Regions from separate parts of the Alicycliphilus denitrificans K601 genome, predicted to be linked through region 2. Evidence: predicted binding sites of a transcription regulator. Region 2 holds the regulator's gene; the other holds the start of a gene.
What was found. The regulator NrdR, encoded in region 2, represses ribonucleotide reductase genes. The targets are predictions, from matches to a motif close to CACNANATNTNGTG.

Region 1: a site for NrdR is predicted at 8,572-8,585, ahead of ALIDE2_RS19020 (ribonucleoside-diphosphate reductase subunit alpha). Genes of this name have one in related genera too.

The regions. Positions count from the first base shown of each region.
Region 1 is NC_015422.1:3,984,467-3,999,478, forward strand. Features, by position in the region: gene accC (acetyl-CoA carboxylase biotin carboxylase subunit) at 1-259, shown strand, start outside; gene prmA (50S ribosomal protein L11 methyltransferase) at 352-1,248, shown strand; gene ALIDE2_RS19000 (zinc-ribbon and DUF3426 domain-containing protein) at 1,302-2,456, shown strand; gene ALIDE2_RS19005 (carbohydrate kinase family protein) at 2,491-3,393, shown strand; gene ALIDE2_RS19010 (hypothetical protein) at 3,476-4,024, opposite strand; gene ALIDE2_RS19015 (ribonucleotide-diphosphate reductase subunit beta) at 4,204-5,394, opposite strand; gene ALIDE2_RS19020 (ribonucleoside-diphosphate reductase subunit alpha) at 5,533-8,445, opposite strand; gene ampD (1,6-anhydro-N-acetylmuramyl-L-alanine amidase AmpD) at 8,730-9,311, opposite strand; gene ALIDE2_RS19030 (sigma-54-dependent transcriptional regulator) at 9,295-10,785, opposite strand; gene ALIDE2_RS19035 (sensor histidine kinase) at 10,802-12,505, opposite strand; gene ALIDE2_RS19040 (PP0621 family protein) at 12,518-12,745, opposite strand; gene ALIDE2_RS19045 (cytochrome C assembly family protein) at 12,742-13,539, opposite strand; gene ffh (signal recognition particle protein) at 13,629-15,008, shown strand.
Region 2 is NC_015422.1:2,215,426-2,230,437, forward strand. Features, by position in the region: gene ALIDE2_RS10570 (cation-transporting P-type ATPase) at 1-1,912, opposite strand, end outside; gene ALIDE2_RS10575 (alpha/beta fold hydrolase) at 2,091-2,897, opposite strand; gene ALIDE2_RS10580 (O-acetylhomoserine aminocarboxypropyltransferase) at 2,897-4,198, opposite strand; gene ALIDE2_RS10585 (CBS domain-containing protein) at 4,314-4,769, shown strand; gene aroC (chorismate synthase) at 4,863-5,957, shown strand; gene nrdR (transcriptional regulator NrdR) at 6,019-6,468, opposite strand; gene glyA (serine hydroxymethyltransferase) at 6,494-7,738, opposite strand; ZMP/ZTP riboswitch at 7,775-7,936, opposite strand; gene ALIDE2_RS10605 (lytic transglycosylase domain-containing protein) at 7,980-8,792, opposite strand; gene ALIDE2_RS10610 (DUF748 domain-containing protein) at 9,510-13,268, shown strand; gene ALIDE2_RS10615 (DUF349 domain-containing protein) at 13,492-15,012, shown strand, end outside.

The DNA of each region.
Region 1 (15,012 bases), 1.8 Mb from region 2:
CGTGCGCGTGGACTCCCACGCCTACACGAACTACTACGTGCCGCCGAACTACGACTCCATGATCGGCAAGATCATCGTGCATGGCGACACGCGCGAGCAGGCGCTGGCGCGCATGCGCACGGCGCTCTCCGAGACGGTGATAGAGGGCATCAACACCAACATAGCGCTGCACCGCGAACTGCTGGTGGACGCCAATTTCGTCGCCGGCGGCACCAACATCCATTACCTGGAAGAGTGGCTGGCGCAGCGCAAGCGCTGACGGGCCGGAGTAGCGCAAGGCACCGGGATGCTGGCATCCGGTAACGGATGCCAGCATTTTTTCCATTGACAGCACGACACCGAGGTGCCCCCATGTTTGAGCTGAGCCTGCTATGCCCTGAAGGCCGGGTGGAGACCCTGAGCGATGCGTTCGATGCGCTCGAGGCGCTGAGCGTGTCGGTCGAGGATGCCGATGCCCAAACCGATGCCGAGCAGGCGCTGTTCGGCGAGCCGGGCATGCCCGCGCCGCGTGAAGGCTGGCAGCGCAGCCGCATCACCGCGCTGTTCCCCACGCGGCAGGCGGCCGACGAGGCCGTGCGGCTGCTGCAGGCGCAGGACTTCTTCGAAGGCTGCAGCGTGCTGGGTATTGCCACTGTGCAGGAACAGGACTGGGTGCGCCTCACCCAGTCGCAGTTCGAACCGGTGGAGATCACGCCGGACTTCTGGATCGTGCCGACCTGGCACGAGCTGCCGGCCGCGGCGCGGCGCAGCATCCGCCTCGACCCGGGGCTGGCGTTCGGCACCGGGACCCACCCCACCACGCGCATGTGCCTGCGCTGGATTGCGCGCCAGGGCGTCGAGAACGGCGCCAAGGCGCTCGGCCGCGTGCTCGACTACGGCTGCGGCTCGGGCATCCTGGCCATAGGCGCGGCCAAGTTCGGCGCCTTGGACATCGATGCCGTGGACATCGATCCCGCGGCCGTGGAGGCCACGCGCCAGAATGCGCTGGCCAATGGTGTGTACCTGAACGCCGGCCTGCCGGAACAGGCGCAGGGGCAGTATCAGACCGTGCTTGCCAACATTCTGGCCACGCCGCTCAAGGTCCTGGCGCCCCTGCTGTGTGCCCATGTGGCGGAGGGGGGGCATCTGGTGCTGGCGGGCATTCTGGAGCGCCAGGCCCAGGAACTGACGCAGGCCTATGCGCCGTGGCTGAGCCTGCAGGTGGCCGATAGCGAGGACGGCTGGATCCTGATGACCGCGCGCCGCTGAGCGGCGTTCGTGCCCCGCGTGGGCCGCGGGCGGGCACCTACAATCCACAGCCGATGAGCCAGATCACCCGCTGCCCTTTCTGCGCAACGACCTTCAAGGTGGTCGCGGACCAGCTGCGGATTTCCGACGGATGGGTGCGCTGCGGGCAGTGCAAGGAGGTGTTCGACGCGTCCGAGCATCTGCTGCAGCCCGAGCCTGCCCAGCTGCTGCCGGAGATGCCGCTGGATGATCCAGGCCTGCCGGACCGGCACGCGGCCGACGCGCCGCAGCCGCAGGACAAGCCGGTCACGACCAGCGGCGGGAGCGAGGAAGTGGCTCCGCTGTCATCGCTGCTCAGGCGCGAGGCCGTGGCCGAAGAGCCCGAGGCCATGCCGGAGGCGGCGATCCAGGGCTACGAACTGCCGGGCGCCACCGTGGACGACTCCGCCTGGCCGCAGGAGCCCGATGCCGGGGTAGAGGCAGCGGAGCAAGGCGATGATCAACAGGAGGCGGAGCCCGCGCCGGACACGCTTGATGCCGAGCCACCCCCTGATGAAGAAGCGCAGGCCGCCGCACCGCCTGAATCCGAGCCGCTGGAGCCATTGCAGCCGCTGGAGCAGGAGTCGGTGCTGGTGGAGGGGACGGCGATCATGCCTGGCGCGGCCCATGAGAGCGATGCGCCGGAAGAGACGGCGGCATCGCCCGTGGCGGAGCCCGGATTCGTGACGGCCGCCCGGCGCAGCGCATTTTGGCGCAGGCCCGCGGTGCGTGGAGCATTGGCCGTGGCGGTCCTGGCGCTGCTCCTGGCGTTGGGCTTGCAGGTCGTGGTCCAGGAGCGCGACGCCATCGCGGCGCGCAGTCCGGCGGCGCATGCCTTGATGGAAAGACTGTGCGCACCCCTGCAGTGCACGCTGCAGGCGCCGCAGCGCATTGCCTCCGTGGTCATCGACAGCTCGTCCTTCCTCAAGGAACGCAACGATGCCGCAGCCTATCAGCTGCAGATGAGCCTCAAGAACATCTCCTCGCTCTCGGTTGCCATGCCGGCGCTGGAACTCACGCTGACCGACGTCCGGGACCGGGCGGTCTTGCGCCGCGTGCTGCTGCGCAATGACCTGGGGGCGCCCGCGGAGCTGGCGCCGGGGTCCACGTGGAGCGCCACGGTGTCCATGCAGGTCGCACAAGGCGCCGACCAGGTGGCCGGCTACCGGTTGCTGGCCTTCTATCCCTGAATCTTTTTACCCTTCCATCCGAAGCTTTCACCCTATGGCTGCGCTGATCTGTGGTTCCCTGGCATTCGACACCATCATGACTTTCGAGGGGAGGTTTGCCGAGCAGATACTGCCCGAGCAGCTGCACATCCTGAACGTGTCCTTCCTCGTGCCCACGCTGCGCCGGGACTTCGGCGGCTGCGCAGGCAACATCGCCTACGGCCTCAAGCTGCTTGGGGGCGATCCCAGGCCCATGGCCATGCTGGGCGCCGATGGCGGCGAATACCTGGCCCGGCTGCAGCAGCTCGGCATAGATACTCGCTTCATCGGCCAGGCCGGCGACACCTATACCGCACAGGCCATGATCATGACCGACCGCGACAACAACCAGATCACGGCCTTCCACCCAGGGGCCATGATGCAGGCGCACCGCAACCGCAACCGCATACCGCAGGACGCCGGCGTGCAGGTCGGCATCATTGCGCCCGACGGGCGCGAGGCCATGCTGCAGCATGCCGCCGAGTTCGTGGCGGCGGGCATTCCCTTCGTGTTCGACCCGGGGCAGGGGCTGCCCATGTTCAACGGCGACGAGCTGCGCCGCTTCATAGAGCAGGCGAGCTGGATCGCCGTGAACGACTATGAAGGCAAGATGTTGTGCGACCGCACGGGCTGGACGCTGGCCGAGATGTCCCGGCAGGTGCGCGGGCTCGTCGTCACGCTGGGCGCCGAGGGTTGCGAGGTCTGGGAGCAGGGCGCGCGGACCGAGGTGGCGCCGGTCAAGCCCGCGCAGGTGGTCGATCCCACGGGCTGCGGCGATGCCTGGCGTGGCGGACTGCTCCATGGCCTGGAAAAAGGCTGGCCCCTGGTGCGCTGCGCGCAGCTGGGCAACCGCCTGGGGGCGCTGAAGATCGCACAGCGCGGCCCGCAGAACTACACCTTGGACTTCACGCCGGACTGACAGGAGCGGAGCGCGGCTGGGCTGCGGCCATAAAAAAACCCGGTGCAAAAGCACCGGGTCGTGGCTGCTGATAAGCCAGGTTTTACGGCTTGCCGCCTGTGGGGAAGGGCCATGCAGCCTGGGGGTTCAGCGTGGTTTGCGCGGCAGGCGCAGGCGCTGCGGCGGGGGCCTTGGGGGCGACTTTCTTCGCGGCAGGGGCCTTCTTTGCCGCGGCGGCCTTCTTGGCGGCAGGCACCGCAGCCTTCTTGGCCGGAGTGGCCTTCTTCGCGGGCGCTGCAGCCTTCTTGGCTGGCGCTGCCTTCTTGGCCGCTACGGCCTTCTTGGCCGGTGCCGCTTTCTTGGCGGGTGCAGCGGCCTTCTTGGCCGGCGCTGCCTTCTTGGCCACTACGGCCTTCTTGGCCGGTGCCGCTTTCTTGGCGGGTGCAGCGGCCTTCTTGGCCGGCGCTGCCTTCTTGGCCACTACGGCCTTCTTGGCCGGTGCCGCCTTCTTCGCGGGTGCAGCCGCCTTCTTGGCCGGTGCTGCCTTCTTGGCCGCTACGGCCTTCTTTGCAGGTGCTGCCGCCTTCTTGGCAGGAGCAGCCTTCTTTGCAGGGGCTGCTTTCTTCGCAGCGGGTTTCTTCGCAGTTGCCATCATTTTCTCCTTGGGTCGATTTGCAAAGAGCACTCCGTGCCTGCATTGGGCATGGAGCGATCCATGGCAACGACACAATGCTCGTCACCACGAATGCGGGGACGCACCAGGGCCGCAACGCCGGTCGGCGCTGGGTGCGAGGAGCGTGGTTGAAAAATCATGGCCTGGTCAAGCGAGAGTCAATCCCAGGACAGTGCCCCGCCGGTCTGGTACTCGATGACGCGCGTCTCGAAGAAGTTGCGCTCCTTCTTCAGGTCGATCATCTCGCTCATCCAGGGGAAGGGGTTTTCTTCGTTCGGGAACAGCGCGTCCAGCCCGATCTGCGTGGCGCGGCGGTTGGCGATGTAGCGCAGGTAGCCCTTGAACATGGAGGCGTTCATGCCCAGCACGCCGCGCGGCATGGTGTCCTCGGCGTAGCGGTATTCGAGGTCCACGGCCTTGAGGAAAAGGCCCTTGATCTCGTCCTTGAACGCAGGCGTCCACAGCTGCGGATTCTCCAGCTTGAGCTGGTTGATCAGGTCGATGCCGAAGTTGCAGTGCATGGACTCGTCGCGCAGGATGTACTGGTACTGCTCGGCCGCGCCGGTCATCTTGTTCTGGCGGCCCAGGGCGAGGATCTGCGTGAAGCCCACGTAGAAAAACAGGCCCTCCATCAGGCAGGCGAAGACGATCAGCGACTTGAGCAGCGTTTGGTCGTTCTCGGGCGTGCCGGTTTTGAAGGCCGGATCCATGATCGCTTCGATGAAAGGGATCAGGAACTCGTCCTTGGCGCGGATGGACTCGACTTCGTTGTAGGCGTTGAAGATCTCGCCTTCGTCGAGGCCCAGCGACTCGACGATGTACTGGTAGGCGTGCGTGTGGATCGCTTCCTCGAAGGCCTGGCGCAGCAGGAACTGGCGGCACTCGGGGGCCGTGATGTGGCGGTAGGTGCCCAGCACGATGTTGTTCGCGGCGAGCGAGTCGGCCGTCACGAAGAAACCCAGGTTGCGCTTGACGATGCGGCGCTCGTCTTCGGTCAGGCCGTTGGGGTCCTTCCACAGGGCGATGTCGCGCGTCATGTTGATTTCCTGCGGCATCCAGTGGTTGGCGCAGGTGGCCAGGTACTTCTCCCAGGCCCACTTGTATTTGAACGGCACCAGCTGATTCACATCCGTCTGGCCGTTGATGATGCGCTTGTCGACCGCGGACACGCGGCGGTGTTGCGCGGCAGCGGGAGCGGCTGCCGGCGTGCGCGCAGCGGTGCTTTCGACGGGCTGCAGCGCGGGGGTATCGAGAGCCGTCGGCGGCGGCTCGACCGGGCGGCCGATTGCGCGGCTGCCGTCCATGAGCTTTTGCGATGAGGGCTTGACTTCGTCGTCCCAGGTGAGCATAGGATTTCCCGTGGTTGGATTATGAGAGCAGTGCTCCAAAATGAAAAGCACTGAAGCGTTGCCAGGCGGTGATTTGTTGCTTCACCACACAGGTGGACGCGATGGATGGGCCCGCGCCCGCCCGCATGCGCGGCGAATTCACTGGCAGGCCTCGCAGGATGGGTCGTCGATGGCGCAGAACTTCACGTCGGTGGCGGGCAATGCGCCTGCCTGCGTCTGGGCTGCTGCGGCTGCAGCGTTGAGCGCGCCGGACTGCGAGTCGGTGCCCGCGGAAACCGCGTTGAGCTGGCGCGTGTTCACGGTGCTCATCTCCACGTGCGTGGCGCTTTGCGTGCGCAGGTAGTAGGTGGTTTTGAGGCCGCGCACCCAGGCGAGCTTGTATGTCTCGTCGAGCTTCTTGCCCGAGGCTCCGGCCATGTAGATGTTCAGGCTCTGGGCCTGGTCTATCCATTTCTGGCGGCGCGCTGCGGCCTCCACGAGCCAGGCGGGTGCGACCTCGAAGGCCGTGGCGTACAGGGCCTTGACGTTCTGCGGCACGCGGTCGATCGCATGCAGCGACCCCTTGAAGTGCTTGAGGTCCATGAGCATCACGTCGTCCCACAGGCCCAGCTTCTTCAGGTCGCGCACCAGGTACTGGTTGATGACGGTGAACTCGCCCGACAGGTTGGACTTGACCGACAGGTTGCCGAACGAGGGCTCGATGGAAGCGTCCACGCCCACGATGTTGGAGATGGTGGCCGTGGGCGCGATGGCGATGCAGTTGGAGTTGCGCATGCCGTCCTGCGTGATCTTGCTGCGCAGGGCGTCCCAGTCCAGGCGCGTGGTGCGGTCCACCTCGACGTAGCCGCCGCGTTCCTTGGCCAGTAGTTCCAGCGAGTCAAGCGGCAGGATGCCCTTGGACCACAGCGAGCCTTCGTAGCTCGAATAGGTGCCGCGCTCCCTGGCAAGCTCGGTCGAGGCCCAGTAGGCGTAGTAGCAGATGGCTTCCATCGACTCGTCGGCGAAGGTCACGGCCGCGTCGCTGGAGTAGGGGATGCGCAGCTCGTACAGCGCGTCTTGGAACCCCATCAGGCCCAGGCCCACGGGGCGGTGGCGCAGGTTGGAGTCGCGCGCCTTGTCCACGGCGTAGTAGTTGATGTCGATGACGTTGTCGAGCATGCGCATGGCCGTGCTCACGGTCTTGCGCAGCTTGTCGTGGTCGATGGCACCGTCCTTGAGGTGGCGCGCGAGGTTCACCGAGCCCAGGTTGCACACGGCCGTCTCGGTGTCGCTGGTGTTGAGCGTGATCTCGGTGCAGAGGTTGGAGCTGTGCACCACGCCCACGTGCTGCTGCGGCGAGCGGATGTTGCAGGGGTCCTTGAAGGTGATCCAGGGGTGGCCGGTCTCGAACAGCATCGAGAGCATCTTGCGCCACAGGTCAACGGCCGGCACGCGCTTGAAGAGCTGCAGCTCGCCGCTGTCCACCTTGGCCTCGTAGGCGGTGTAGGCGCGCTCGAAAGCCTGGCCGTACAGGTCGTGCAGGTCGGGTACGTCGGAGGGCGAGAACAGCGTCCACTGGCCCTTGTCCATCACGCGCTTCATGAACAGATCGGGGATCCAGTTGGCCGTGTTCATGTCGTGCGTGCGGCGCCGGTCGTCGCCGGTGTTCTTGCGCAGCTCCAGGAACTCCTCGACGTCCAGGTGCCAGCTCTCCAGGTAGGCGCACACGGCGCCCTTGCGCTTGCCGCCCTGGTTCACGGCCACGGCCGTGTCGTTGACCACCTTGAGGAAGGGCACCACGCCCTGCGATTCGCCGTTCGTGCCCTTGATGCGCGCGCCGAGGGCGCGCACGCGCGTCCAGTCGTTGCCCAGGCCGCCGGCGAACTTGGACAGCAGCGCGTTCTCCTTGATGGACTCGTAGATGCCGCCGAGCTCGTCGGGCACCGTGGTCAGGTAGCACGAGGACAGCTGCGAGCGCAGCGTGCCGCTGTTGAACAGCGTGGGCGTGCTGCTCATGAAGTCGAAGGAGGACAGCAGCTCGTAGAACTCGATGGCGCGCGCCGATCCCGTCGTTTTAGGGTCGCCCTCCCGTAGCGCCAGGCCCATGGCCACGCGCATGAAGAAGGCCTGGGGCAGCTCGATGCGCGTCTTTTTCACGTGCAGGAAGTAGCGGTCGTACAGCGTCTGCAGGCCCAGGTAGTCGAACTGCAGGTCGCGCCCGGCCTTCAGTGCCTGGCCCAGGCGCTGCAGGTCGAAGTCCAGCAGGCGCGGGTCCAGCAGCTCGTTGTCCACGCCCTTGCGGATGAACTGCGGGAAGTTGGCGGCATAGGCAGCCGCCATGCCGGCGGGCGCTACGTCCTGGCCCAGCACCTCGCGCACGATGGTGTGCAGCAGCAGGCGTGCGGTGGCATAGGTGTAGCCGGGGTCCTTCTCGATCAGGGTGCGGGCCGCAAGAATGGAGGCCTTGTAGACCTCGTCCATGGGCACGCCGTCGTACAGGTTGCGCAGGGTCTCGGCGGCGATAGGCGCGGCCTGCACGTCTGAGCCCAGGTTGGCGCAGGCAGACTCGATGAGCGCCTGCAGGCGCAGGATATCGAGCTCGATGCGCTGGCCCTTGTCCAGCACGTACAGCGCCGGCATCTGGGGCAGCAGCTGCTCTTTCTTCTGCGCGCGCTCCTGCGCGCGGCGCTCGCGGTACAGCACGTAGGCGCGCGCCACCTCGTGGTGGCTGCCGCGCATCAGTCCCAGTTCCACCTGGTCCTGCACGTCCTCGATGTGGAAGGTGCCGCCGCTCGGGCGCGAGCGCATCAGGGCGCGCACCACGGCCTGGGTGAGTTCGTCCACCACCTCGCGCACGCTGGCGGACGCCGCGCCCTGCGTGCCGTGCACGGCGAGAAACGCCTTCATCATGGCCACGGCGATCTTCTGCGGCTCGAAGGGGACGACGGCGCCGTTGCGGCGGATGATCTGGTAGTGGCTGAAGACGCCGCCCGAGGCGTCGGTGGCGGGCGCGTCTGCGGCATGGGGCTGCGTGGAAGGCGCGGTGTTGGCGTGAACGGACGAAACTTGCATGGGTTTCCTCTTTGGTGTGTCGTCAGGGGGTGTGGCGCGCCGGGAAGGGCTGCCGGCGGGCGTCGGTGCGGGGTGCGGTCGATGTTGTTCCGCACACTATACATATGGTGCTTGAAGTGCTCAAGACACTACATGTAGTGTATGTCTGTACGAGGGGTGTCGGGCGGAACTGCTTCCTGGAAGGCGACGCCGTGCCAGGCCCTTGCCGCATGGGGCCCGGGCGCGCGCATGCCAATGGTGGCGCGTGTCTGCGGCGTTTTTGGCGCGCAGGCGCGCGCCAGGCCTCAAGGAGGGAACAGGATGCCCGAGCCCGCGAAGGCCGATCGCAGCCGCTGCCATTCGAACCCCGGGCCGGGGTCGTTCTTGCGGTGGGGCGCGATGTGTTCGTGCCCGGCGATGTAGCCGATGGGGTAGCGCCGCGCCAGGGCGGCGCACAGGCGGGTCAGGCTGCGGTACTGCGGCTCTTCGAATGCCTGGCCTTCCAGGCCTTCGAGCTCCACGCCGATGGAGTCGTCATTGCAGGCGTCGCGCCCGCGGTAGTGCGAGCGCCCGGCATGCCAGGCCCGCCGATCGGCGTCCACGAACTGCCACAGCCGGCCGTCGCGGGCAATGAAGAAATGAGCCGAGACCTCCAGCCCGCGGATGCTCTGGAAATAGGGGTGCGCGTCCCAGTCGAGCCGGTTGGTGAACAGCTGTTGCACTGCCGTTCCGCCGTACTGGCCCGGTGGCAGGCTGATGGAGTGCACGACGATCAGGTCGATGACGGCGCCCGCCGGCCGGGGGCCGTGGTTGGGCGAGTGCATGCGGCGCGCGGGCAGGTACCAGCCGCCTTGCCATGGCGTGCCCGGCCTACTGCGCTTCGCCATGGTTGTCGCCGTCCTGCGGCATGGCGATGTTGAGCCGGTCGATGCGGTAGCGGATCTGGCGCAGGCTGATGCCCAGGCGCGCCGCCGTGGCCGTGCGGTTGAAGCCCGTCTCGCGCAGGGCGCGCACGAGGATCTCGCGCTCATGCTGGTCCAGCCAGGCCTGCAGGTCGCTGGGCAGGGGGGGCTCTTCGCTGGCGGCAGTGGGTGGCGGCGCGGGGGGCGTGCCGGCCTCCGGTGGCGTTGGAGGCGGGGGCGCGGGGACGGCGGCGGCGACCTCCGCGGTGGTGGCAGCGGGGTGTTCCACCTGTAGCTCGTTTCCGTCGCTCAGGGCCACGGCGCGGTGCAGCAGGTTTTCCAGCTCGCGCACATTGCCCGTGAGCGGGTGCTGGGTGATGCGCTTCAGCGCGGCGGCGCCCAGGCGCGGCACGGGGGTGCCCGATTCCTGCTCGATGCGGGCGAGCAGCGCCTCGCACAGCGCGGGCAGGTCCTCGCGCCGCTCGCGCAGCGGCGGGATCAGGAGCTCGATCACGTTCAGGCGGTAGTACAGATCCTGGCGAAAGCGCCCGGCCTGTACGTCGGCCGCAAGGTCGCGGTGCGTGGCGCTGACGATGCGCACGTCCACGGTCTCTTCCTGCGTGGAGCCCAGCGGACGGATGCTGCGCTCCTGGATGGCGCGCAGCAGCTTGGACTGCATGGGCAGCGGCAGGTCGCCGATTTCGTCCAGAAACAAGGTCCCGCCGCGGGCGGCCTGGAAGTAGCCCTCGCGGTCGCTGGTCGAGCCGGTGTAGGAGCCCTTGCGCGCACCGAAGAACTCGGCTTCGAGCAGGTTCTCGGGAATGGCGCCGCAGTTCACAGCGACCAGCGGACCGTCGGCGCGCTGGCTGCTGGCATGCAGGGCGCGCGCCACCAGCTCCTTGCCCGTGCCCGATTCGCCGCGAATCAGCACGGGCGCCATGCTGCGCGCCACCTTGGCGATGCGCTGCTTGACGTTGCGCATGGCCTCGGACTCGCCGATCAGGCGCGCGAGCACCGGGTTGTCCGCGTCCGGCTCCTGTGCGGCCATGCGGGGAGGCGTGGCCGCGGGCAGCACGCCGCCCGTGCCCTGGATGGCCGAGGCTACGACCGAGCGGAACTGCTTGAGGTCCACGGGCTTGGTCAGGTAGTCGAACGCTCCCGAGCGCAGCGCCTCCACGGCGTTCTCGGCCGAGCCGTAGGCCGTCATGACCACGCAGCGCTCGCGCCGCTGCTGCTCGCGCAGGTCGTACAGCAGGTCCAGCCCCAGGCCGTCGGGCAGCCGCATGTCGGTGATCACGGCGTCGAACTTGCGGCGCTGCAACTGCTCGCGCGCCTCGGCCACGCTGGCAGCGGTCTCCACGCGGTAGCCCTCGCGCAGCAGCGTCAGCTCGTAGAGCGTGCGCAGGTCGGGCTCGTCGTCGACGACGAGGATGGAGGCGGCGGAGGCAGTGGCGTTCATGGAACCGGCGAGCGTGTCAGACCACGATTGTGTCAAACAGTGAGGAGCTCTCCGCCGGGCGCGTGGTACTGCGGAACGTGACGCTGAAGGCATTGCCCGCCACGGTGCCGTGCGCCAGCGCCCGGTTGGCGCGCTGGTAGGCGATGGCCGCGCCGTGGCGCTGGCACAGCTGTCGGCAGATGTACAGGCCCAGGCCGCTGGAGCGGCTCTCCGACGAGAAGAAGGGCTCGAACAGGTGTCGCTCCACGGACTTGTCCAGCGGCGCGCCGTCGCTCCAGACCTGCAGCTTGACCTGGCCCGCAGCCGTGGCACTCGTGCTCAGGCACAGCGAGTCGGGCTCCTGCCCCATGTAGCGCAGCGCGTTGTCCAGCAGGTTCACCAGCACCCGGCGCAGATGCTCGGCGTCGAACTCCACCTGGGCCGTGCCCGCGTTCAGTTCCAGGCACCCCTGCCGGCGGGCGGGGTCGTGCGCCTGCCAGTCGTTCCAGGCCTGCAGCACCGTGGCGTCCAGGGCCAGCGTGGACGAGGGCGCATGGCCGATCTGGTGCTGCACCCGAGCGATGTCGAGCACGTCCTCGGAGATGCGCACCAGCCGCTCGGCGTTCTGCCGGACCATGTGGGCCAGGCGCTTGTGGCCGGGGTCGCTCAGGTCCTCGTCCAGCAGCTCGTTGGCCTGGACGATGGCCGCCAGCGGGTTGCGTATCTCGTGCGCCACCGCGGCCGACATGCGGCCCATCGCGGCCAGCTTCTCGGTGCGCAAGCGCGCCTCCATCTCGCGCAGGTCGTGCAGGAACATCACGCACAGCGGCTCCTCGTCCGACGCGCCGGAGGCCGGCTGCGCGCGGGTGAGCCAGGTGCGGATGCGCAGGCCCATGGGGCTTTGGCCTTCGTGCAGGATGTTCACGTCGGCGTGCTGGGGCTGCTCCTGCCGGAACGTCTGCCGTGCCAGGTCCATCAGGGGTTTCCAGGCCGGTGTGTGCTCCAGCGCGAAGGGCGTGGAGGTCTTGGCCGCAGGGCCCAGCAGCAGCAGGGCCGCGGGGTTGGCCAGGCGCACCTGGCCCTGGTGGTCCAGCACCAGCACGCCGTCGGCCACGTGCTGCATGACCAGGGCGCTCACGGCGGTCTGCGTGCGCGCATCCATCTGGCTGCGCCGTGCCATCTGCTGCTCGCTGGTGAGCCTGGCTGCCAGCAGGTGCACCAGGTAGGCCACCAGGAAATAGCCCGTGCCCGTCACCGCCGTCTGCAGATAGCGTTGCGTGGCGTCGCCCCCGCCCTGGCTGCCCAGCCACCAGGCCCAGGCCAGCAGCAGCAGGGTCACGCCTGCGGTGGTGCCCAGGGCCAGCGTCAGCGTGCCCAGCACGCCGGCCATCAGGATGGGCAGGCCGAACAGCGGCGTGAAGTTCATGCTGCCCGACTGCTGCAATACCTGCAGCAGGCCGACGAGCGCGATGTCCACCCCGATCGAGGGCAGCCACTGGATGCCCGGGCGCGGATCGGGCGGCGTGCCGGCGCCGAACACCCGCAGCAGGGTGGCCGCGATCAGGTAGCCGAAGCTGGTCGCCAGCAGCGCGGGCTCTATGGCCTGATTCAGCACCATGCCCAGCAGCTGCAGCAGCAACAGCGCCTGCGCCACCATGACGCGGGCCGTCAGGAAAGCCTTCCACAGGCGCTGGAATGGCGGGCGGCCCGGGGGCTGTTCGGTGACGGTGGACGTGGGCATGGCGGACTCGCCTCAGGCCGGTCCCTGCTCCTGGTGCGCGCGGCAGCAGTAGCTGCGGCCATCTGCCCACAGAGCATCGCCCTGCGGCAGATGCACGCCGCAATGCGCGCAGCGGACCATGTTCTGCGGCGGCGCGATGCGCGAGCGGGGCGTGCCGCCCTGGCGCGGCGGCGGGCGGCGCTGGCTGCGCCACAGGGCGTAGACGACGGCGATCACCGCCAGGACGACGAGGTACTTCATATCGCGCGTCTGAGCACCACCTCGAGCACGAAGCGCGAACCCACGTAGGCCAGCAGCAGCAGCGCCGCGCCCGCGTACAGCACGCGCACGGCGCTGCGCCCGCGCCAGCCGAAGCGCGAGCGGCCCAGCAGCAGCACGGCGAACGTGATCCAGGCCAGCACGGAGAACACGGCCTTGTGGTCCCAGAGCCAGGCGCGGCCGTAGAGCTGCTCGCTGAACAGCCAGCCGGCGACCAGCGTGGCCGACAGCAGCACGAAGCCTGCCGACACGAAGCGGAACGTGAGGCGCTCCAGCGTCAACAGCGGTATGCCGCTGTTCGAATCGGCCGCCAGGCGTATCTGCCGCTCCGCACGGCCCATGAGCCCGGCATGGACCACGGCGGCGGCGAACAGGCCGTAGCACGCGATGCCCAGCGTCAGGTGCAGCGGCAGCCAGGGCGAGGCCGAGACATGCAGCGGCCGACCGGGGAACAGCGCCGCAAGGAGCACCGAGACGCCGCCCAGCGCGCACAGCGCCCAACGCGTGCGCATCTGCGGAAACAGCTGGCGCTCCACGGCGTAGGTGGTGAGCACCAGCCAGGCCGTCATCGACAGGGCGGCGGCAAAGCCGAAATGCGGCGTGCTGCCCAGCAGCCCCCAGGCCAGGGCGGCTGCATGCAGCGTCCAGGCAGGTGCCATGGCAAGGTGGCCGTGCTCTGCCTTGGCGCGCGACGCCACGGCCGCGGCCAGCGCATAGGCGACGGCGGTGGCCAGGGCCAGCAGCCAGGCGAGCGGGGAAGCACTGGGTAAAATCATAAGTTTGAAGTTTAGCCTTTCGCCCCTGGCCGCCGGGGCTGAGCCATCGGCCGGCGTATCCCCGGCCGATGCATCTGGAGCATTGGGCCATGGCCTCCGCACTCACCGAAAAACTCACCCGTCTCGTCAAGGAGATGCGCGGCCAGGCCCGCATCACCGAATCCAACGTGCAGGACATGCTGCGCGAGGTGCGCATGGCGCTGCTCGAAGCCGACGTGGCCCTGCCCGTGGTGCGCGACTTCATCGCACGCGTCAAGGAAAAGGCACTGGGCCAGGAGGTGTTGGGCAGCCTCAAGCCCGGCCAGGCGCTGGTGGGCATCGTTAACCAGGAACTGGCCGCCACCATGGGCGAGGGCGTGGCCGACATCAACCTGGCCGCGCAGCCGCCCGCCGTCATCCTGATGGCCGGCCTGCAGGGCGCGGGCAAGACCACGACCACGGCAAAACTGGCCAAGCACCTGATCGAGAAGCGCAAGAAGAAGGTGCTCACCGTCTCGGGCGACGTGTACCGCCCGGCCGCCATCGAGCAGCTCAAGACCGTAACGAAGCAGGCCGGCGCCGAATGGTTCCCCAGCAGCCCCGACCAGAAGCCGCGCGACATCGCGCTGGCGGCGCTGGACTATGCCCGCAAGCACTACTTCGACGTGCTGCTGGTTGACACCGCCGGGCGCCTGGCCATCGACGAGCTGCTGATGCAGGAAATCAAGGACCTGCACGCCGTGCTGAACCCCGTGGAGACCCTGTTCGTCGTGGACGCTATGCAGGGCCAGGATGCGGTGAACACGGCCAAGGCGTTCAAGGAGGCGCTGCCGCTCACCGGCATCGTCCTCACCAAGCTGGACGGCGACTCGCGCGGCGGCGCGGCGCTGTCGGTGCGCGCCATCACCGGCGCGCCGATCAAGTTTGCTGGCGTGTCCGAGAAGATCGACGGCCTGGAAGTGTTCGACGCCCAGCGCCACGCCGGGCGCGTGCTGGGCATGGGCGACATCGTGGCCCTGGTCGAGCAGGTCACGGCCGGCGTGGACCTGGAGGCGGCGCAGAAGCTCGCCGCCAAGGTCAAGAGCGGCGACGGCTTCGACCTGAACGACTTCCTGGCCCAGCTGCAGCAGATGAAGCAGATGGGGGGGCTCTCCAGCCTCATGGACAAGCTGCCCGCGCAGCTCACCGCCAAGGCCGGCCAGGTGGACATGGACAAGGCCGAGCGCGACATCCGCCGCAAGGAAGGCATCATCTGCAGCATGACCGCGCAGGAGCGCCGCAGGCCCGAACTCATCAAGGCCACGCGCAAGAAGCGCATTGCCGCCGGCGCCGGCGTTCAGGTGCAGGAAGTCAACCGGCTGCTCAACGAGTTCGAGCAGATGCAGGGCATGATGAAGAAGATGAAGGGCGGCGGTCTCATGAAGCTCATGAAGAAGATGGGTGGCATGAAGGGCGGCCTGCCCGGCATGGGCGGCATGCCGCGCTTCTAAGTAA
Region 2 (15,012 bases):
GCAGGGCCTGCACCAGGCGGATCTTGTGCTCGGGGCTGGCGCGGGCGAAGACATGAACGCTGTCCACCACCTCGCGCAGCGCGCTGTCGTCCATGAGCTCGATCTCGGCTCCCGTGAGCGCGGGGCGCCCCAGGCCGATGCCCAGCTGCGCGCCGATGGCGCGCGCCGTCTCGCCGTGGTCGCCGGTGATCATCTTCACGCGCACGCCCGCCGCGTGGCATTCGGCCACGGCGGCCATGGCCTCGGGGCGCGGCGGGTCCATGCTGCCCAGGATGCCCAGCAGGGTGAAGCCGCCTTCCATGTCGTCCCACGAGAGCGCGTGCTGCTGCGCGGGCACGCGCTTGGCGGCGATGGCCAGCACGCGCAGGGCGCGCGCGGCGCAGTCGTTGGCGGCGCGGCGCCAGTAGTCGTGGTCGAGCGGTGCGCAGCCCTGCTCGCCGTGCTGCAGGGCGCTTTGCGTGCTGCACATGTCGAGTACGCGCTCGGGCGCGCCCTTGACCAGGATGAGCGCGTGGCCCGCGTGGTCGTGGTGCAGCGTGGCCATGAAGCGGTGCTCGGACTCGAACGGGATCGCGTCGATGCGCGGCAGCGCCGCGTGGGTGGCGGCGCCGTCCAGCCCCGCCTTGAGGGCGAAGGCGAGCAGTGCGCCCTCGGTCGGGTCGCCCGTCAGCGTCCAGCCCTCGGCGCCGTGGTTCAGCGCGGAGTCGTTGCACAGCAGCGCCACGCGGGCCATGGACTGCAGCACGGGGTCGGCGGCGGGCGACGCGTTCATGCCGCCCACCTGGAAGCCGCCCTGCGGCGCGTAGCCGCTGCCCGTCACCTCGTACACGCGGTCGGCCGTCACCGCGCGCTGCACCGTCATCTCGTTGCAGGTGAGGGTGCCGGTCTTGTCCGAGCAGATCACGGTGACCGAGCCCAGCGTCTCCACCGCCGGCAGGTGCCGGATGATCGCGTGGTGGTGCGCCATGCGGCGCACGCCGAGGGCCAGCGTGATGGTCATGATGGCGGGAAGCCCCTCGGGGATGGCCGATGCGGCGAGCGCCACGGCCATCATGAACATGTCGGAGGGCGCCTGCCCGCGCCAGAGCACACCGATGACGAAGGTCACGGCCACGAACAGCAGGATGGCCGCCGCCAGCCAGCGGCTGAACCGCGCGATCTGGCTCAGGAGCGGCGTGGTGCCCGGCTCCACCTGCGCCAGCAGCGCGCCGATGCGTCCCAGTTCGGTGCGCGTGCCCGTGGCGGCCACCGCGCCCACGGCCGTGCCCGCGGCCACCAGCGTGCCCGAATAGAGCATGCAGTGGCGGTCGCCCAGCGGCGCGTCCTCGGCCACTGCGGCTTCGCTCTTGTCGCTGGGCACCGATTCGCCCGTGAGCGCCGCCTCGTCGGCGCGCAGGCTCTTGGCCGAGAGGATCCGCAGGTCGGCCGGCACCTTGTCGCCCGAGGCGAGCAGCACGATGTCGCCTGGCACGAGCTGCTCGGCCGCGACCAGCTGCCGCTCGCCCCCGCGCAGCACCGTGGCCTGCGGCGAGAGCATGCGCCGGATCGCGTCGAGCGCCGACTCGGCCTTGCCCTCCTGCACGAAGCCGAGGACGGCGTTGATGACTACCGCGCCCAGCAGCACGCCCGTGTCGATCCAGTGGCCCAGCGCGCCGGTGATGGCGGCCGAGGCCAGCATCACGTAGATCAGCATGTTGTGGAACTGCGCCAGCAGCCGCCGCCACGCGGGCCGGCGCGGCGGCGCGGGCAGGCGGTTGGGGCCGTGCCGGGCCAGGCGGAGGGCGGTCTCGGCGTGGGGCAGGCCGTACCGCGCGTCGGTGGCCAGGCGCTCCGCGATGGCGCTTGCGGGCAGGGCGTGCCAGGGCGTGTCGCGGTGTTCGGTGGGCGTCGTCGTCGGCATGCGGGAGCGCATGCCCGGCGCTGCGCACGCCGGGCCACGCGGATGGTTGCGGCCCAGTCTAGGGCGCGGGCATGCGTGGCGCGGCAATGCCCCGGCATATGGGGCGGGAAACGGCCGCCATCAAAGGGCGGATACTATCGAATGAGTAGCTGTCAGCGCTTGCTGGACGGGCGTTACAGCCCATTTTGATTCATGTCAGAAAATCGCGCAATGCAAGCAGCGTCTCGTCCGGCGCCTCGCTCATCTGGTGGTGCCCCACGGGCAGCTGCGCGACCTGCACCTGCCTGCCCGCGGCGCGCGCGGCCTGGATCAGTCCCTGCGCGGCCTTCGGGTGCGTCATCTGGTCCAGCGTGCCCAGCACGAACAGCACCGGGCATTGGATGGCCGCGATGGCCTGCTCGCCGCCCGCATAGCTGTCGCAGGCCACGAAGCCGCGGTGGAACACGTTGACCTGCGGGTTGCTGCGCAGCACGCGCCGGCCCAGGGCCATGCCCGCGCCATAGACCCAGAAGCCCGCCCCTAGCGGCGGGGCGAGGGTGCTGCGCGAGAACGTGTTGACCATGCGCAGCGCCTTCTCGGGCTCGTGCAGAGAGGACTCGATGAGCGCCGGCGAGACTTTCATCGGGTAGGCCGTGCCCACCAGCGCCAGGTGGCTCGCACGCGCGCCCAGGCGGGCGGCGGCTTCCAGCGCGATCAGCGAGCCCCAGCTGTGGCCCACCAGCGCCGCCCGCTGGATGCCTAGCGCGTCGAGCAGGGCGACGACGAAGCCGGCCGCCTGCTCCACGCTGGCGGGCGCCTCGCCCGCGCTCTTGCTGTGGCCGGGCAGGTCCACGGCCAGCACGTTCCAGCCATTGTGGGCCAGGTAGCGGCTTTGCAGCGCCCAGACGCTGTGGTCGTTGAGCACGCCGTGGATGAACACCACCGTCGGCCTGCCCGGCTCCAGGGGCTTGCCGCCGGTGTAGCAGTAGGTCCGTGCGCCGTTGACGTCGACGTACATCACGCCCCCGCTTTTTCTGCGGCCTTGAGCGCGCGCTGCAGGTCGTCGATCAGGTCGCCGGCGTCCTCCAGCCCGATCGACAGGCGTATCGTGCCCTGGCCTATGCCGGCTGCGGCCAGCGCCTCGTCGTCCAGGCGGTGGTGCGTGGTACTGGCCGGGTGGATCACCAGGCTGCGACAGTCGCCCACGTTGGCCAGGTGGGAGAAGAGCTTGAGCGCCTCGATGAACTTCTTGCCCTGCCCGCGGCTGCCCTTGAGGTCGAAGCTGAACACCGAGCCTGCGCCGCGCGGCAGAAGCCGCTGCGCAAGCTGGTGGCCGGGGTGCGATTCGAGCAGCGGGTGGCCCACGCGCGCCACGAACGGATGGCTGGCCAGGAACTGCACCACGCGCTCGGTGTTGCGCATGTGGCGCTCCATGCGCAGCGGCAGGGTCTCTATGCCCTGCAGGATCAGCCAGGCCGTGTGCGGGCTCATGCAGGCGCCGAAGTCGCGCAGGCCCTCGCGGCGCGCGCGCAGCAGGAAGGCGCCCACGGTGCTCTCCTCGGCGAACACCATGCCGTGGAAACCGTCGTAGGCCTGCGTCAGCTCGGGAAAGCGTCCCGAGGCCTCCCAGTCGAAGCTGCCGCCATCGACCAGCACGCCGCCGATCACCGTGCCGTGGCCCGAGAGGAACTTGGTGGCCGAGTGGTAGACCAGGTCCGCGCCATGCTCCAGGGGCCTGATGAGCCAGGGCGAGGTGAGGGTGGAGTCCACCAGCAGCGGCACGCCGGCCTCGTGGGCGATCTGCGACACGGCGGGAATGTCCAGCACCTCCAGCCCTGGGTTGCCCACGGTCTCTCCGAAGAAGAGGCGCGTGTTGGGCCGCACGGCTGCGCGCCAGCCGGCGAGGTCGCCGGGCTTGACGAAGCTGGTCTCTATGCCGAAGCGCCGCAGCGTGTAGTTGAGCAGGTTCTGCGACCCGCCGTAGAGGGCCGTGCTGGCCACGATGTGCCCGCCCGCGCCCATCAGCGTGCAGACCGCCAGGTGCAGCGCCGCCTGGCCGCTGGCCGTGGCGATCGCGCCCACGCCACCTTCGAGCGCGGCCACGCGCTGCTCCAGCACGGCATTCGTGGGGTTGCTGATGCGGCTGTACACATGGCCGGGACGCTCCATGTTGAACAGGGCAGCGGCATGGTCGCTCGAATCGAAGACGAACGAGGTCGTCAGGTGGATGGGCACGGCACGCGCCCCCGTGGCGGGATCGGGCCGCGCGCCCGCGTGCAGCGCGAGTGTGTCGAAGCCGGGGTCGGTGTATCCGGGCATCCATATCTCCAAAGTGGTGAACCTGCGCGCCATTGTGGGCTATTTGTGGGCTATATTTCCCCGCGGATAGGGGGCTGCACGCAGCGCCTGCAGAACCATTCGGAGATACCCCAGCATGAAAGTCAGCGACATCCTGCGCCTCAAAGGCAACACCCTCTACACCGTGCACCCCGACGAGCCACTCGCCTGCGCGGTGCAGACCATGGCCGAGAGGGACATAGGCTCGCTGGTGGTCATGGAGCACGGCGACCTCGTGGGCATGCTGACCTTCCGCGAGGTGATCCAGGTGCTGGTGAAGAACGGCGGCTCCGTGGGCACGATGCTGGTGCGCTCGGCGATGGACGACGCGCCGCTGACCTGCACGCTGGAGACCGACATGGACGAGGTGCGCCGCATGATGCTGGGCCAGCACGCGCGCTACATGCCGGTGATGGACAAGCGCATGCTCATGGGTGTGGTGAGCTTCTACGACGTGGCCAAGGCCGTGGTGGACAGCCAGAACTTCGAGAACAAGCTGCTCAAGGCCTACATCCGTGACTGGCCGCAGGAAGAATCGCCCCCCGCGAATTGACTTTCACGCCGGATTGGCCGTCAGCGCTTGTTTAGCAAGTGCTGGCAGCTATTTATTTCATAGCTGCAACCGCTCTGGGATAATCACGCCCCTATGAGCGGCAACACACTTGGCACCCTTTTCTGCGTCACCAACTTCGGTGAATCCCATGGCCCGGCGATCGGCTGCGTGATCGACGGCTGCCCGCCCGGCATGGCGCTTTGCGAGGCCGACATCCAGGCCGACCTGGACCGGCGCCGCCCCGGCACCAGCCGCCACGTCACGCAGCGGAACGAGCCCGACGCGGTGGAGATCCTCTCGGGCGTCTACGAGGGCAGGACCACTGGCACGCCGATCGCGCTCCTGATCCGCAACCAGGACCAGCGCAGCAAGGACTACGGCGACATCGCCCAGAGCTTCCGCCCGGGCCATGCCGACTACGCCTACTGGCACAAGTACGGCCTGCGCGACCCGCGCGGCGGCGGGCGCTCGTCCGCGCGCCTGACGGCGCCCACCGTGGCGGCCGGCGCCGTTGCCAAAAAGTGGCTGGCCGAGACGTACGGCACGCGCTTTCGCGCCTGCATGGCGCAGCTGGGCGAACTGCCCATCCCGTTCGAGAACTGGGAGCATGTGCCGAACAACCCCTTCTTCGCCCCCGTGGCCGACGTGCAGGCCTACGAGGACTACATGGACGCGCTGCGCAAGAGCGGCGACTCCTGCGGCGCGCGCCTCCGCGTGCAGGCCACCGGCGTGCCCGTGGGGCTGGGCGAGCCGCTCTACGACAAGCTCGACGCGGACATCGCCCACGCGATGATGGGCCTGAACGCAGTCAAGGGCGTGGAGATCGGCGCCGGCTTCGCCAGCGTGGCCCAGCGCGGCACCACGCACGGCGACTCGCTTACGCCCCAGGGCTTCGCCGGCAACAACGCGGGCGGGGTGCTGGGCGGCATCAGCACGGGGCAGGACATCGAGGTGCAGCTCGCCATCAAGCCGACGAGCTCCATCATCAGCCCGCGCGAATCCATCGACGTCCACGGCCGGAGCACCGAGGTCGTGACCCGCGGCCGCCACGATCCCTGCGTCGGCATACGCGCCGCCCCGATCGCCGAGGCGCTGCTCGCGCTGGTGCTCATGGACCACGCGCTGCGCCAGCGCGCGCAGTGCGGCGACGTGCGGCAGGCGGTGCCGCCCATTCCCGCCAGTATTTGAATGAAAAAAGGCTCCAGCGCTTGATGGACAAGCGCTGGCAGCTATCTGAAGAATAGCGTCTTTACTTGCGTACTTCGTCGACGAGCGCGCGGAACTCGTCGATGTCCTCGAAGCTGCGGTACACGCTGGCGTAGCGTATGTAGGCCACCTTGTCGAGCTTCTTGAGCTCGCGCATGACCAGCTCGCCGATGCGGCTGGAGATCACCTCGCGCTGGCCCAAGTGCAGCAGCTTCTCCTCGATGCGCTCGATGGCCGAATCGATCTGCACCGTGCTCACCGGGCGCTTGCGCAGCGCCAGCTTGAAGGAGCCGAGCAGCTTGTGGCGGTCGTATTCGACGCGGCGGCCGTCCTTCTTGACAACGGCGGGGAAGTTGACTTCCGGCCGCTCATAGGTGGTGAAGCGCTTTTCGCAGGCGCCGCACTGGCGCCTGCGGCGGATGCAGTCCCCGTCCTCGGACACCCGGGTCTCGATGACCTGGGTGTCCTGGTGGCTGCAGAAGGGGCACTTCATCGCGGCAGCGCCTGCGCTCGCGCGATCAGCGGTAGACCGGGAAGCGGCTGGTCAGCGCGTTGACCTTGGCGCGCACGGCGGCCAGATGCGCCTCGTCGTCGGGGTTCTCCAGCACGTCCGCCAGCAGGTTGGCGGTGATGCGGGTTTCCTCCTCCTTGAAGCCGCGCGTGGTGATGGCGGGCGTGCCCACGCGGATGCCGCTGGTCACCATGGGCTTCTCGGGGTCGTTGGGGATGGCGTTCTTGTTGATGGTGATGTGGGCCTTGCCCAGCGCCGCCTCGGCGGCCTTGCCGGTGATGCCCTTGGCGCGCAGGTCCACCAGCATCACGTGGCTCTCGGTGCGGCCGCTGACGATGCGCAGGCCGCGCTGGGTCAGCGTCTCGGCGAACACCTTGGCGTTCTTCGCCACCTGCTGCTGGTACGCCTTGAACTCGGGCGACAGCGCCTCCTTGAAGGCCACGGCCTTCGCGGCGATCACGTGCTCCAGCGGGCCGCCCTGCAGGCCGGGGAAGATCGCGGAGTTGATGGCCTTCTCGTGCTCGGCCTTCATGAGGATGATGCCGCCGCGCGGGCCGCGCAGGCTCTTGTGCGTGGTGGAGGTCACCACGTCGGCATGCGGCACGGGGTTGGGGTACTCGCCTGCGACCACCAGGCCCGCGTAGTGGGCGATGTCCACCCAGAAGATGGCGCCGACTTCCTTCGCGACGCGCGCCATGCGCTCGAAGTCGATGCGCAGCGCGTAGGCCGATGCGCCGCCGATGATGAGCTTGGGGCGATGCTCGCGGGCCTTGGCCTCGAACGCGTCGTAGTCGATCTCTTCCTTCTCGTTGAGGCCGTAGGAGACCACGTTGAACCACTTGCCGCTCATGTTCAGCGCCATGCCGTGCGTGAGGTGGCCGCCCTCGGCCAGGCTCATGCCCAGGATGGTGTCGCCGGGCTTGAGGAAGGCCATCAGCACGGCCTGGTTGGCCTGCGAGCCCGAGTTGGGCTGCACGTTGGCGGCCTCGGCGCCGAAGAGCTGCTTGATGCGGTCGATGGCCAACTGCTCGATCACGTCCACGTTCTCGCAGCCGCCGTAGTAGCGCTTGCCCGGGTAGCCCTCGGCGTACTTGTTGGTCAGTTGCGAACCCTGCGCGGCCATGACGGCGGGGGAGGCGTAGTTCTCGCTGGCAATCAGCTCGATGTGCTCTTCCTGGCGGCGGTTCTCGGCCTGGATGGCGGCCCACACCTCGGGATCGGTTTGTTCGACAAGAATATTGCGTTGATACATGGCAGTCCTATGAACTCTCAGTGTCCCTTGGCAATCAAGGGCTGCCCAGGCGAACGACGGATCGCTGCGGGGCTTGGCTGCTCATCCGCGCGGCACGCTCCCCAGTGGTTTGCAGAAAAACAGGGCTTTCTGCCGGTCTCCACGTCAGCGGCGGGGCCCATGGGCCTTGCGCGCCTATCGCCAGTTGCGTACCCCGCTAGTGTAGCTGACGGCGCCCGTCCCCTATGGCGCCGGCGCGGCCTCAGACTCCGCCGTCGAGCAGGGCCACTTTCTCGCCCGCGGGCTGCGCGGTCTCGGGCGCCGCCGGGGCCTTGGTGGACAGCACCGGCTTCGCGGCCTTGCGCTCGCCCGCCACCTGGCGCAGGCGGAAATGCTCGGCCAGCACCTTGGCCACGTAGCCGCCGTCGTCCGGGAGGTTGGCGGCACCCACGTAGTAGCGCAGGCCGCCTTCGAGCGAGCCAGCACGCGCTATGCATTCCTGCAGCACCTTCACGCCCACGCGCAGGTTGGCCACGGGGTCGAACGCGGCGAGCTGGCCGCCGAAGCCCTCGTACTTATCGGTGTGCACGCGGGTCATCACCTGCATCAGGCCCTGCGCGCCGACAGCGCTTTGCGCGAACGGGTTGAAGCTCGACTCCACGGCGATGATGGCCAGGATCAGCGTCGGATCGAGCTTGGTGCGCGAGCCGATCTCGTAGGCCTCGGTCACCAGGGCCGCCAGGGGCTCGGGCGCCACGCGGTATTTCTTGCTGAGCCAGTAGGCCACGGCCGCCTGCTCGCGCGGCAGCTCGCTGGGATTGATGGCCATTGCGCGGTCGCTTGCGGCCGGCTCCAGCGGGAAGCCGTCCTCGGCGACCTGGCGTGCATGCAGCCAGCCGCGCAGCTCGTCCTCGCCGATCTGGCGCAGGTCCGGGCGCGCCGTCAGCGTGACGGCCGCGAAGACGACGACCAACCCGAGCAGGGCGAAGCCGTTATGGGTCACTTCAAGAAGACCATTGACCACATCGGCGATGACTGTGCGCACGCCGGCAATGACTTTTCCTGACGCTGTCATAGCTTTCCTTTCTGAGTCGAGTCCCGGAAGGCGCGGCGCCTGCAGAGGCGCTCGGGCGGACTCGGTTTTGCCAGGTCTCTTTGCCTGGGCTGGTATGCCATCCAGCCCGTGCCATGGCCGGCTATGCCATGGGAACTTGCGGACTGTCGTAGCCGGCGTCGGGAGCCGGTTAGGGTTATTACGGACCTGTGTTTTGAAGGCTGGCGGATTCTAGGAGTTCACTAAATGCATAGTCAACACTAATAAACATATTTTTAATACAAAAAAATAATTACAACACTGTGCATAAGTGCGAAAACAGGCATTTCGGGCGCAAAGGAGGCGCTGTAATCGAACGCAGCAAACACCGCGAAATGAAACTTGCAATCGACGCACCGTCGCCATTGATGAAAGCTGTTGGAGAGCGCGCGGAGATTTGCTACCTTAGAGGTGCCTGAGCGATTCAGGCGTCCGCCGGAAGAGGCGAAACCATCTGGATGAACGGCACGCAGTGCTGCATCGAGCAACAGGTTCCTCGCTTCCAAGGCAAACCCTGGAGGCAATACCTTGCCTCCTGCACCGGGGACGATCCTCTCCGCGGTGCAAACGATGGCAAAAGACCGTTGCGTCTGCCGTCAAGCCCGGTGCACGGAAAGACTCCGTCCACCGGGCTTTCTTTTTGCACTTATTTACACTGGCACGCCGACGTTCGCTGATTCAATAGCGTCCGAAGCTCAAATGATCGGGTACCGCGTGTCGCAAGTCATACAAACTATCAAGCATCATCGGTGGGCAAGGCGGGCGGCGTGGCTTCTGGCCTGCCTGCTGGGGTTGTGGCTGCTGGCCTGGCTTGTCGTTCCACCCGTTGCGCGGTCGCAGATTGAGCGGCACGCCTCGGAGGCCCTGGGGCGCAAGGTGACGGTCTCCAAGGTGGAGTTCCTGCCATGGACGCTGGAGGCCACGGTCCATGGGCTGTCCATTGCATCCGAGGACGGCAAGGCGTCCCAGGTCCAGATAGCGCGTATCTATATAGATGCAGAACTGCAGTCGCTGTGGCGGCTCGCGCCGGTGATCGATGCGGTGCAGGTGGACGAGCCGGTGATCCACGTCACGCAGACCGCTCCGGGACACTACGACTTCGATGACGTGCTGGATCGCCTTGCGCAGCAGCCGAAGACCCGGGACGGCGAGGCCCGGCCGCTGCGCTTTGCGCTCTACAACCTCGCGCTGCGCGGCGGAGCCCTGGATTTCGACGATCGGACGGTGGGCAAGGTCCATATGCTGCGCGGCCTCCGCATCGATGTTCCGTTCCTGAGCAATTTCTCTGCGGACCGCGAGGTCAAGGTCACGCCCAGGCTGGCCTTCGAGCTGAACGGCAGCGCCTTCGACACCGCCGCCCAGACGACTCCGTTCGCCCAGAACCGGCAGACCGAGGTCAACCTGCATGTCGATGGCTTCGATCTCGGGCCCTTCAGCGGCTATATACCAAGCCGTGTGCCGGTGCGCCTTAAATCCGGCGTGCTCGACGCCGACCTGAAGCTGGGCTTCGAGCAGGAGGACGCCACGCCGCGGCTCACGATCAGCGGGGGTGTCCGGCTGCATGGCGTCCGGACCACCGATGCGGCGGGCGAGCCCCTGCTGGACTTCGATGCGCTGCAGGTGGCTCTCAAGGATGTGCGGCCGTTGCAGCGCATCGTGGACGTCGACGCCATCGACTGGCATGGCGTCCACGTGCATCTGCGCAGGGATGTGGCGGGTGCCGTGGCGCTTCCCGGGCTGGCGCAGCCGGCCGATGGCGCGGACGCCACGGCCAAGCCCACGCCGGCGCCGCAGGATGCCGCATGGCAGGTGCGGCTTGGACGGGTGGGGCTGCACGACGGCGTCGTCGACTGGACCGACGCCAGCCTGCCGGGTGGAAAGGCTGCGTGGAAGGCGGAAAACCTGCAGGCCGAAGCCTGGGCAGTTGCGCTGCCGTTCCAGCAGCCGCTGCAGTTCCGCCTGAGCACGCAGTTGTCCGGCGGGGCCGCCAAGGGCGATGCGGCGCGGCTTGCGGTGCAGGGGCAGGCCACGGACGTGCAGGCGCAGGCCGCGGTTTCCGTTCGCGGGCTCTCCATGGCCATGGCGGCGCCGTATCTGGCGGGGGTGCTCAAACCCTCGCTGGCGGGCATGCTCGATGCAGACCTGGGGCTGGCCAGGAACGGCGATGCCATGGCCGCCAAGGTGGCCACGCTGTCCCTGGGCAAGCTGGCGCTCGATTGCGCGGCTGCGGAGAAGAAATGCCGCACCCTGCGCACTGCCGGGATCGCGGATGCCGCCAAGACCTCGCTGGCCGAGGCCGGGCGCCTGGAGGTGAGCGATGTCCTGGTGCAGCTGCCGCAGCGCAGCGTGACGCTGGGCCGGGTGCTCGTGAAGCAGCCCCGCGTCCTGGTATCGCGTGCCGCCAAGGGCGGCTGGATGTTCGAGGAGTGGCTGCCGGACGCGCCCGAGGCCGCCTCCAAGGGCAAGCCGGCTGCGGCGGCGCCGGCCCCGTGGAAGCTGAAGCTGGCGGCCCTGGAGGTCGAAGGCGCCAGCCTGGCCTTTCGCGACGACGCGGCAGCCAGGCCGGTGGCGCTCAATGCATCCGGGCTGCAGCTGCGCGCGCGAAACTTCTCCTATGACGATGGCCGGATCACCCCGGTGGAGGTGCACCTGGACGCCCGGGTGGCCGCCGGCCGGGCGGAGCCGGGGCGATTGAGCTACGAGGGCACCGTGGCCATGGCGCCTGCGCTGGCCGTGCAGGGCAGGGTGCGCGCGCAGCATGTGCCGGTGCACGCTTTCGAGCCCTATGTCACGTCGGACCTGAACGTGGACATCCTGCGCGCCGAGGGCAGCTTCGCCGGCGACCTGCGCTACGTTCAGGAGACGGCCGGCCCGGCGGTATCGGTAGCGGGTGACATGTCCCTGGACGAGGTGCGCGTGCGCGCCAAGGACGACGTGGCCGCGGATGACGAGGGCAAGGGCGGCAGGCGAATCGCCGATCGCGGCGAGGAACTGCTGCGCTGGAAGTCGCTGGGGCTGCGCGGCGTGGCGGTGAACCTGAAGCCGGGCCGGCCGCTGGCACTGGACGTGAGGGAGACGGCGCTCAGCGACTTCTTCGCGCGCATCATCGTGCACGAGAACGGACGCATCAACCTGCAGGATATCCGCAAGGGGGCCGCGACCGAGGAGGTGGCCGCCGCGCCACCGAAGGACGCAGCCGCCGCCGCAGTCACCGGTACGGCGCAGGCAGCGGCGCAGCCGGCCGACCCCATGGCGCCGGTGATCCGGTTCGGCCCGGTGGCATTGACGAACGGGTCGGTGCATTTCTCCGACTACTTCATCAAGCCCAACTATTCGGCGGATCTCAGCGAGTTGACCGGCAGGCTCAGCGCGTTTTCTTCCGTGCCCTCCGAGGCGGGTGGTGAGCCGCAGATGGCCGAGCTGGAGCTGCGCGGCCGCGCGCAGGGCACGGCATCCCTGGAGGTCAGCGGCAAGCTCAACCCCCTGGCCAAGCCCCTGGCGCTCGACATACAGGCCCGCATGCGCGACCTGGAGCTGCCGCCCCTGTCGCCCTATAGCATCAAATACGCTGGCCATGGCATCGAGCGCGGCAAGCTCAGCATGGATGTGGCCTACAAGGTGCAGCCCGACGGGCAGCTCACGGCCACCAACAAGCTGGTGCTCCACCAGCTGGCCTTCGGCGACCCCGTGGAGGGCGCGCCCGCCAGCCTGCCGGTGCGGCTGGCCGTGGCGCTGCTGGCCGACCGCAATGGCGTGATAGACGTGGACCTGCCCATCAGCGGCTCTCTGAACGACCCGCAATTCAGCCTCGGCGGCGTCATCCTCAAGGTCATCGGCAACCTCGTCATGAAGGCCATCACCGCACCCTTCTCACTGCTGGCGGGGGTGTTTTCCGGCGCGGACGAGCAGGGCAGCATCGCCTTCGCGCCGGGCAGCGCCGCGCTCGACGACAAGGCGCGCCAGCAGCTCGACAAGATCGCGCAGGAGTTGAACAACCGGCCGGCACTCAAGGTGACCGTGGCCGGCTGGGCCCAGCCGCAGGCCGAGGAGGAAGCCTGGAAGCGCCTGCGCCTGCGGGATCTGGTACAGGCGCAGAAGCGCCGCGCGGCCGTCAGGGCCGGGGAGTCGGCGGCCGACGTGGCGCCCGTGAGCGACGCGGAGTATCCCGCCCTGCTCAAGGAGGCCTACCGGCGCGCGGATATGAAGAAGCCGCGCAACCTGGTCGGCCTGGCCAAGGACCTGCCCCAGGGCGAGATGGAGGCGCTGCTGCTCAAGAGCATCGAGGTTCCCGGCAACGCCATGCAGGACCTGGCCCTGGCGCGCGGCGTCGCCGTGCGCGACTACCTGGCGAGTCGGCAGGTGGCGCTGGACCGGCTGTTCGTGGGTGCCAGCAAGCTGCAGCCGGCGGGCGAGGGCGGCTGGACACCCAAGGCGGAGCTGACGCTGGCTGCGCGCTGACGGCAGGCCGCGAACGCCATCGCGCGGCTGGGCTGGGCCCGCTTCGATACAGTAGCCCTTGCAATTCGCCCGGGCGTGCTGAGGTCCTGCGCCAAATCCGGGCGAGAATAATGGTTTCGCCGGAACTGGGCCCAGACCCCATGCCCGGGCGTGGCGCTGGCGCCGCAGGCTGCCCGCCTCTTATCCCATTGCATCCATGTTTCCCTTTTCTTCTCGCAGCAAAATGTCCGACGCACCCGAAGCGACCCCGGTCCAGAACAAAACCAGCGAGCCGCATCCCCTGGATGCGCTGACGGGCGGCGCCTTCTCGGCTGCCACGTCTGGAGAGCGGTCGGCGCGCATCCGCGAATGGCTTGCCACACAGCCGGCGACCGACAAGTTGCAGGAGGTGTTCAAGGAGTTGAGCGCCCGCGACAAGGGCGCCGCACGTGCCGTGCGCGAGCGCCTCGACGAGATCCGGCGCGCACAGGGGCAGGCGGCCGTGGCCGCGGAGTGGACGGCGAAGGCCGAGGCGCTGCTGGCCACGGCGCAGCTGAACATCGCCGACGCCCTTGCCTGGCAGCGCGACGCGGCCAAGGCCGGCGCCCCGCTCTCGCGCGAGCCGCTGTCCACGCTCAAGGCGCAACTGAGCGAGCGCGTGAAGACCATCGAGGACCTGCAGCACCGCGTGCAGGTGCAGCGCGAGGCCGCGGTGCTGCTCGCGCAGCGTATCGAGGTGCTGTCCACCAAGCCGTGGAAGGACGCGCAGGCGGCCCTGGAGCTGCTGAGCGCCGACGTGGGCCATTGGCAGGAACAGGCGCAGGAGCTGACGGGCGATGCCGCCTGGCCCAGCGTGGACGTGCGCTTCCCGGCGCAGCTGGAGTCCTCGCGCACGCAGCTGCTGGTGGTATGGGAGGCGTTCCAGTCCGCCCTGGCCCAGACCGCGGCAGCGGCCGAGGACGAGAACGCCCCCTTGCCGCCGGTCCCGGTGTGGGCCGACGAACTGCGCCTTGCGCGCGGGCTGCCCGCAGAGGCGGCCGCTGCCAAGGCCGCCCCCCGCGCAGCGGCCAAGCCCAAGGTGGATCCCGAGGTGCGCGAGAAGGCCATGCAGGCCGTGCGCGAGGCGCTGTCCAAACTGGAGGAGGAAACCGCCCAGGGGCACGGCAAGGCCAGCGTCGGCGCCGCCACCGCGCTGCGCGCCGTGCTGAAGGTGCACGGCAAGCTGATCGATGCCGAACTCGAACGCAAGGTGCATGCGGCGTTGGTTGCGGCCGGCGAGCTCGAAGGCTGGCAGCGCTGGAGCGCGGACCAGTTGCGCGAAGACTTGGTCGCCCGCGCCGAAGCCTTGCTGCAGCGCCCCGAAGGGCAGGCGCTGGGCGGGCGCAAGATGCAGGAGTCGCTGCGGCAGCTGCGCGAGCAGTGGAAGCAGGCAGACCAGGGCGCGCCCGCCAATCACGCCCTGTGGAAGCGGTTCGACGATGCCTGCAACGCGGCCCACAAAGTGGTCGAGGCTTGGCTGGAGAGGGTGCGCGCCGAGGGCGCCGAGCACCGTGCCCAGCGCATGGCGCTGGTCGAAGAGGTGAAGGCTTGGGCGCAGGAGCAGGCCGGCGCGGCCGCCGCCGACTGGAGGGCGGTGAACCGCGCCCTGTACCAGTTCGCCGAACGCTGGCGCGCCGGCGGCCATGTCAGCGAGAAGGTGTTTGCCGAGCTGCAACCGCTGTGGAAGCAGGCCATGGCATTGGCCGCGGCGCCGCTGGAGTCCGCG